DNA from 3 places in the Kitasatospora sp. NPDC058048 genome. Region 1 is predicted to be linked to each of the others. Evidence: riboswitches for the same ligand, from Rfam matches in the RefSeq annotation. Region 1 holds a riboswitch; each other region holds the start of a gene.
What was found. A riboswitch is a leader RNA that binds a small molecule or an ion and turns the genes downstream of it on or off. The one in region 1 is predicted to bind thiamine pyrophosphate.
Positions count from the first base shown of each region.

Region 2: it holds a riboswitch for thiamine pyrophosphate, as region 1 does, so the genes downstream of both, thiO (glycine oxidase ThiO) here and ACFVVA_RS13130 (purine-cytosine permease family protein) in region 1, are expected to answer to the same signal.
Region 3: it holds a riboswitch for thiamine pyrophosphate, as region 1 does, so the genes downstream of both, thiC (phosphomethylpyrimidine synthase ThiC) here and ACFVVA_RS13130 (purine-cytosine permease family protein) in region 1, are expected to answer to the same signal.

Region 1 is NZ_JBHVRT010000010.1:9,023-11,278, forward strand. Features, by position in the region: gene ACFVVA_RS13130 (purine-cytosine permease family protein) at 1-1,285, opposite strand, end outside; TPP riboswitch at 1,278-1,422, opposite strand; gene ACFVVA_RS13135 (S1C family serine protease) at 1,679-2,256, shown strand, end outside.
Region 2 is NZ_JBHVRT010000047.1:12,858-15,113, forward strand. Features, by position in the region: gene ACFVVA_RS35265 (thiazole synthase) at 1-13, opposite strand, end outside; gene thiS (sulfur carrier protein ThiS) at 17-241, opposite strand; gene thiO (glycine oxidase ThiO) at 238-1,413, opposite strand; TPP riboswitch at 1,417-1,529, opposite strand; gene ACFVVA_RS35280 (NAD(P)/FAD-dependent oxidoreductase) at 1,613-2,256, shown strand, end outside.
Region 3 is NZ_JBHVRT010000035.1:70,612-72,867, forward strand. Features, by position in the region: gene thiC (phosphomethylpyrimidine synthase ThiC) at 1-1,418, opposite strand, end outside; TPP riboswitch at 1,413-1,547, opposite strand; gene ACFVVA_RS30705 (PKD domain-containing protein) at 1,783-2,256, shown strand, end outside.

The DNA of each region.
Region 1 (2,256 bases):
AGTCCGTCCACCAGCCGGCCACCTTGGTCGGCGCGATGAACTGGTAGACCGCGAAGCCCAGGGCCCACGGCAGCAGCATCGGCCAGCGGGACGGCGCGTCGGCGGAGAGGTCCCAGCCGCGCCGCCCGGCGCCGAGGAAGTAGTCCACCACGAGCACCGCCAGCAGCGGCACGAACACCGAGCCGATCAGACCGAGGAAGCCGTAGTAGGTGTCGGTGAACTCGTCGATCCGCAGCGCCAGCACGGTGATCAGCACGCCGATCGTGCCGGAGAGCACCCGGCGGTCCACCTTCGGCAGCAGGTTCTGCACCGACATCGCCGTCGAGTACACGTTGGCGAAGGACTGGTCCGTCTCGCGCAGCACCAGCACCAGCAGGAACAGCCAGCCGGCCCAGACCCCGAGGAAGGAGTCGAAGATCCGGTTCGGATCGCCGTCCGACTGCAGCAGCGCCATCAGGCCGAGCACGTAGCACCAGACCTGGGCGATCGTGTAGCCGGAGAAGCTGCCCCAGAACGCCGAGCGCGGGGTGCGCGAGTGCCGGGTGTAGTCGGCGGCCAGCGGGACGAAGGAGACCGACACCGCGATCATCGCGTCGGTGGCGCCCAGGAAGCCGTGCCAGTTGCCCGCCCCCGGGTCCGGCACGCCCTGGCGGCCCAGCTGGACGGTGAAGTACACCATCGCCACCGCGACCGCCCCGGCCACGAAGCGGCGCAGCACCGCGATCGAGCCCAGCGGCCAGATCGTCAGCGCCGTGGTCAGCGCGCCCGCGAGCAGGACGAACAGCCAGCGGTAGCCGGTGGTGTGCGCGACGGTCTGCGCGCCCGCCGAGATGGTCAGCAGCTCGAACACGCCCCAGCCGATGCACTGCACGATGTTCAGCACCGTCGGCAGGTACGACAGCCGGGTGCCGAACAGCCCGCGCAGGTTCGCCATCGCGGGGGCGCCGGTGCGGGCGCCGATCAGCGAGGCCACGCCGAGCATCGCGGTGCCGACCGCCGTACCGACCGTGATCGCGGTCACCGCGGCGGCGAGCGACAGCTCGCTGCCGGGGGCGCCGAGCACGGTGGCGGCGGTGGAGAAGCCGATCAGGCTGACGCCCAGGTTCATCCAGAGCGCGAAGTGGTCCCGGAAGCGCAGCGTGCGCGGCGGCTCGGTGTCCAGCACCAGGGGCGCTTCGACGTGCTCGGGGCGCTCCAGGAGGGCGGTCGCGCCCGCGGCGGAGGCGTCCGCGCCGGGGGCGGGAACGTTCGCGCCCGAAGAAGAGGATGGCGAAGCAGGCGGCATGGCCGATACTCCCTACGCCGGCATTACCCGGACAGGTTCCGGCGGTCAGCGCCCCCTCGACCGTCCGTCACTCGTGTGGCGTACGGTCGACATGCGCACTCTCAGCCTGGTGGGTCCAAGCTCCCGCGTGTCAGTTTGGAGCGACAGGCTAACCGGCACGGGGGCGATCGCCCAAGGCCGAGGGTGCGCGGTCCGCATCGCGGGACGCCCGGCGGGGGAGGGGAGCCTCGGCCGTCGGTACCGGCGTCGGTGCCGGTGTCGGTGCCGGTGTCGGGTGCCGGCGTCTGCGTCGGCTAAGGATTCTTATGAGTTCTTCAGAGGGGTCCTTACGGCAATCGAATCGACAGTGCGAAAAACTATGGTCCTTGGTTCTGCCAGCTATGGAGGTCGTCCGTGAGCACCGAGCGCGAGGTTGGGCCCACCGGGCCGCAGGGGGAGCAGCCCGCCGGGCCGGGGGCGGCCGAGTCCGCTTCCGAAGGCCCCGCTCAGGGTGGGCACCAGCCGACCATGGCCTTCCGGCGGGTGCCCGAACCGGAGTCGGGCGCCGTCGAGGCCGCCCCCGTCGAGGCGGCGCCGCCCGTCGACGCCGTCGCGGCCGAGGGTGTCCCGGCCGAGGGTGTCCCGGCCGAGGGCGGGCACAAGCCCACCGTCGCCTTCACCAAGGTGCCCGCACCGGAGGCCCCCGCGGCCCCCGCGGCGCCCGCCGCCGAGCAGCCGGCCGTCGACCCGGCCACCGGCTACATCGACGCGCCGCCGCCGGTCCTGCCGCCCGCCCCGCAGGCTCCGGTGGCCCCGGCCGCCGCGCCCGCCCCGGCCGCCGCGTCCGCCCCGGCGCTGCCGCCGACGGCCGACAACCCGTACGCCACCCCGACCCACGGCGTCCCGGCGGCCGGCCCGCACGAGGGCTACGGCGCCGCTCCGGCCGTGCCCGCCGCCCCCGCCGCGCACGAGGGCTACGGCGCCGCTCCGGT
Region 2 (2,256 bases), on a different contig from region 1:
GGTCGTCGGCCATGGTTCAGCCTCCCTGCACGGCGGTGAGGATCTCGATCCGGTCGCCGCCGGCCAGCGCCGTCCCGGGCCACGAACCGCGGGGCACCACGGCCTCGTTGAGCGCGGCGGCGACACCGGTGTTGGCGGCGCTGACGGCGGCCACCACCTCGGCGAGGGTGGTCGTGGCGGACACCCGGCGGGGCTCGCCGTTGACGGTCAGGGCGATCTCGTTCGGGGCGATCTCGGTCATGCGGAGGCCTTCGCAGCGGGGGGTTCGGGGGAGAAGCGCAGGGGCGTGAACGGCCTTGCCGTTTCGGGGACTTCACCGGTGGCCAGGTACTCGGAGACCAGGTCGGCGGTCACCGGGGTGAGCAGCACGCCGTTGCGGTAGTGGCCGGTGGCGGCGACCAGCCCGGGCAGTGACGTCGGGCCGAGCAGCGGGGCGTTGTCCGGCGATCCGGGGCGCAGCCCGGCGGAGGTCTCCAGCAGCGGGAGTTCGGTGATTCCCGGGACCAACTCGTGGGCGTCGCGCAGGAGTTCGTACACCCCGCCGGCGGTGACGGTGGTGTCGTAGCCCTGCTCCTCGGTGGTCGCGCCGACCACCAGCTCGCCGTTCTCCCGGGGCACCAGGTACAGGTGCCGGCCGCGGACCACGGCGCGGACGTTGCGGGACAGGAACGGGCGGTAGGCGTCCGGGACGTGCAGCCGCAGCACCTGCCCCTTCACCGGGCGGATCGCGGGCAGCACACCGTCGGGCAGGCCGGGCAGCCGGTGGCTGTGCGGCCCTGCGGCGAGGACGACCTGCCCGGCGCCCACCCGTTCCCCGGTCGAGAGCCGGGCACCGGTCGCGCGGCCGCCCTCGACCAGCAGCTCGACGGCCTCGGCGCGGTGCAGCAGGACGTTCGCGTTCTCGCAGGCGGCGGCCAGGGCGGTGAGCAGGCGCCGGGGGTCCACCTGGTGGTCGTCCGCGACGTGCAGGCCGCCGCGCACGCCGGGGGCGAGCATCGGCTCCAGCCTGCGGGCCTCCCGGCCGGTCAGCCAGGTCGAGTCCAGACCGAGCCGCTGGTGGAAGGCGTGCAGCTCGCGCAGTTCCTCGCGGTCGTCGGAGTCCAGCGCCACGGCGACGGTGCCGCAGCGGCGGTAGCCGGTGTCCCGGCCGCCGCTCGCCTCGGAGAGCTCGGCGGCGAAGGCCGCGTACCGCTCGTTCGAGGCCATCCCGAGGCGGAGCAGCGGCTCCTCGCCGTACTGCAGCTCGGTGACCGGGGCGAGCATCCCGGCCGCGACCCCGGCGGCCCCGCCGCCGGGGGAGGGGTCGACCACGATCACGTTCCGCAGCCCGCGCTGCGCGGCGCGCCAGGCGACGGCGAGGCCGATGACGCCCCCGCCGATCACCAGCACGTCGGCGTGGGCGCCTGATGGCAAGCGTGACAAAGCTGCTCTTCTCCCTTCGCCGGTATGACCCGGATCAGGTTCGGACGGTCGCAGGCCGTGCCAGCCCGCCTCTCAGCCCGGTGCGCCAGGCTCCCGTGTGGTGCCCCCACCTTAACGCCGGGGGTCGGCCCGGCCGAAGGCCCGTACAGCGGGCGGACGGCCCGCAGGCCGCCGCGTCGCGCTGAGTACAGTGACGGGCGTGGCAGAGCTGAGCGGAACGGATCGGGTGGTCGTCGTCGGAGCCGGGCTGGCCGGGGCGCAGTGCGCCCTCAAGCTGCGGCAGGGCGGCCGGCAGGGGCCGATCGCGCTGGTCGGCGAGGAGCCGCACGCGCCGTACGACCGGCCGCCGCTCTCCAAGGACGTGCTGCTCGGCAAGGCCGACTCCACCGCCCTGGACATCGACTACGGGCAGCTCGGCATCGAGCTGCTCACCGGCCGCCGGGCCACCGGCCTGACCCCCGGCGTGCTGCACACCGACGGCGGCGACCTCCCGTACGGCTCGCTGGTGATCGCCACCGGCGCCGTCCCGCGGGCCCTGCCCGGCGCCGAGCGCGCGCACCTGCTGCACACCCTGGACGACGCCCTGGCGCTGCGCGCGCTGCTGCGCCCCGGGCTGCGGCTGGTACTGGTCGGCGCGGGCTGGATCGGCGCCGAGGTGTCCACCGCGGCCCGAGCGGCGGGCTGCGAGGTGACCGTGGTCGAGGCCGGCCCGGCGCCGCTGCCCGGCGCGCTGCCGACGGAGGTCGGCTCGGCGATGGCCGCCTGGTACGCCGGGGCCGGGGTCGACCTGCGCTGCGGGGTCGGCGTGGCCGCCGTCGAGCCCGGCGCGGTGCT
Region 3 (2,256 bases), on a different contig from region 1:
TCGTCCCGGTTGGGCAGGCCCAGGTGCTCCTTGGGCGTCACGTAGCAGAGCATCGCGGTGCCCCACCAGGCGATCATCGCCGCGCCGATGCCCGAGGTGATGTGGTCGTAGCCGGGGGCGACGTCCGTGGTCAGCGGGCCGAGGGTGTAGAACGGCGCCTCGTCGCAGATCTCCTTCTGGAGATCCATGTTCTCCTTGATCTTGTTCATCGGGACGTGGCCCGGGCCCTCGATCATCACCTGGACGTCGTGCTCGCGGGCGATCCGGCCGAGCTCGCCGAGGGTCTTCAGCTCGGCGAACTGCGCCTCGTCGTTGGCGTCCGCGATCGAGCCCGGGCGCAGGCCGTCGCCGAGCGAGAAGGTGACGTCGTAGCTCGCGAGGATCTCGCAGAGCTCCTCGAAGTTGGTGTAGAGGAAGTTCTCCTGGTGGTGGGCCAGACACCAGGCCGCCATGATCGAGCCGCCGCGCGAGACGATGCCGGTCTTGCGGCGCGCGGTGAGCGGGACGTAGCGCAGCAGCACGCCGGCGTGGACGGTCATGTAGTCGACGCCCTGCTCGCACTGCTCGACGATCGTGTCCCGGTAGACCTCCCAGCTCAGCTCCTCGGCCCTGCCGTCCACCTTCTCCAGGGCCTGGTAGAGCGGCACGGTGCCGATCGGCACCGGGGAGTTGCGCAGGATCCACTCACGGGTGGTGTGGATGTTGCGGCCGGTGGAGAGGTCCATGACGGTGTCCGCGCCCCAGCGGGTGGCCCAGGTCATCTTCTCCACCTCCTCCTCGATCGAGGAGGTCACGGCGGAGTTGCCGATGTTGGCGTTGATCTTCACCAGGAAGTTGGTGCCGATGACGGCCGGCTCCACCTCCGGGTGGTTCACGTTGACCGGGATGACGGCCCGGCCGCGGGCCACCTCGGCGCGCACGTACTCCGGCGCCAGACCCTCGCGCAGCGCCACGAACTCCATCTCCGGCGTCACCACGCCCCGCTTGGCGTAAGCGAGTTGGGTGACGGCGGCGCCATCGCGGCCACGCAGCGGGCGACGCGGCCGACCGGGGAAGACGGCGTCCAGGTTGCGCAGGTTCCCGCCGCGCGGCGAGGTGTGCTTGATCCCGTCGTCCTCGGGGCGCGGCTCGCGGCCGTCGTACTCCTCGACGTCGCCGCGCTGGCGGATCCAGGCGTCCCGCAGGGCGGGCAGGCCGCGCCGCACATCGGGCTCGAAGGACGGGTCGGTGTACGGGCCGGAGGTGTCGTACAGCGGGACGGACCCGCCGTTGCTGAGCCGCACCTCGCGGTACGGAACGCGCAGGTCGGGGCGCGACCCCTCGCGGTAGGCCTTGCGCCAGGCCGGGGTCGGGTAGCCGGTGCGCTCGCTGCTGGGGGCGCCCTGGGCAGACTGCGGCTGTGCTTCGAACGTGGTCATCTGACCTCTACTCCCTACGCCGGCATTACCCGGTCAGGTTCCTGCGGTCGACGCAGCCGTCGGTCCGTCCGTCGACGTCCCGGTCAGCGTCCTCTCAGCCCGGTGCTCCGAGCTCCCGCGTCGCAGGCGGTGTTGCCTGCACACGACGCCCAACACCGTAGCGAGCCGATCGCCGCAGGTCCAGAGCGCCCCACCCTGCCCGGTCGGCCGCACCGACCGGGCCCCGCGGCCGGACCTGTCCCACCCCGCCCCCATAATGCTCACCGATACTCCGCAGACACTCCATCAGGGCGTGCACGGCCCAACCGGATCGGCGCCCGCTCAGGGGTTTCACGGCTTTGACAACTTTTGGGGGAAATGCACCGTGCGCATCCGTCACGCGGCCGGCCTGAGCGCCGCCGTGGTCTCCGCGGTGGTGGGCCTGCCACTGCCCGCGGCCGCGGCCGAGCCGGCCGCCGTCCTCTACGTCCAGGGCGGTCTCTGCAAGGACAGCGGCCCGGGCACCCAGGCCCAGCCGCTCTGCACCGTCCAGGCCGCCGCCGACCGGGTACTGCCGGGCCAGACCGTGGAGGTCGCGCCCGGCACCTACCCCGAGGACGTGACCGTCCGGCGCTCCGGCGAGCCCGGCAAGCCGATCACCTTCCGCGGCACCGGCCGCATCGGCAAGCTGCCGTCCCTTCCGGGCAGGACGTCGACCTTCCCGGTCATCGCCGGACCGCTGCGGCAGCCGGTGACGATATCCGGCCAGCACGACGTCGTGTTCTCCGGCTTCGACGTCACACACTTCGAGCTCGACGGCGTCAGCCGGGTCGAGCTCTCCGGCAACTGGATCGAGCAG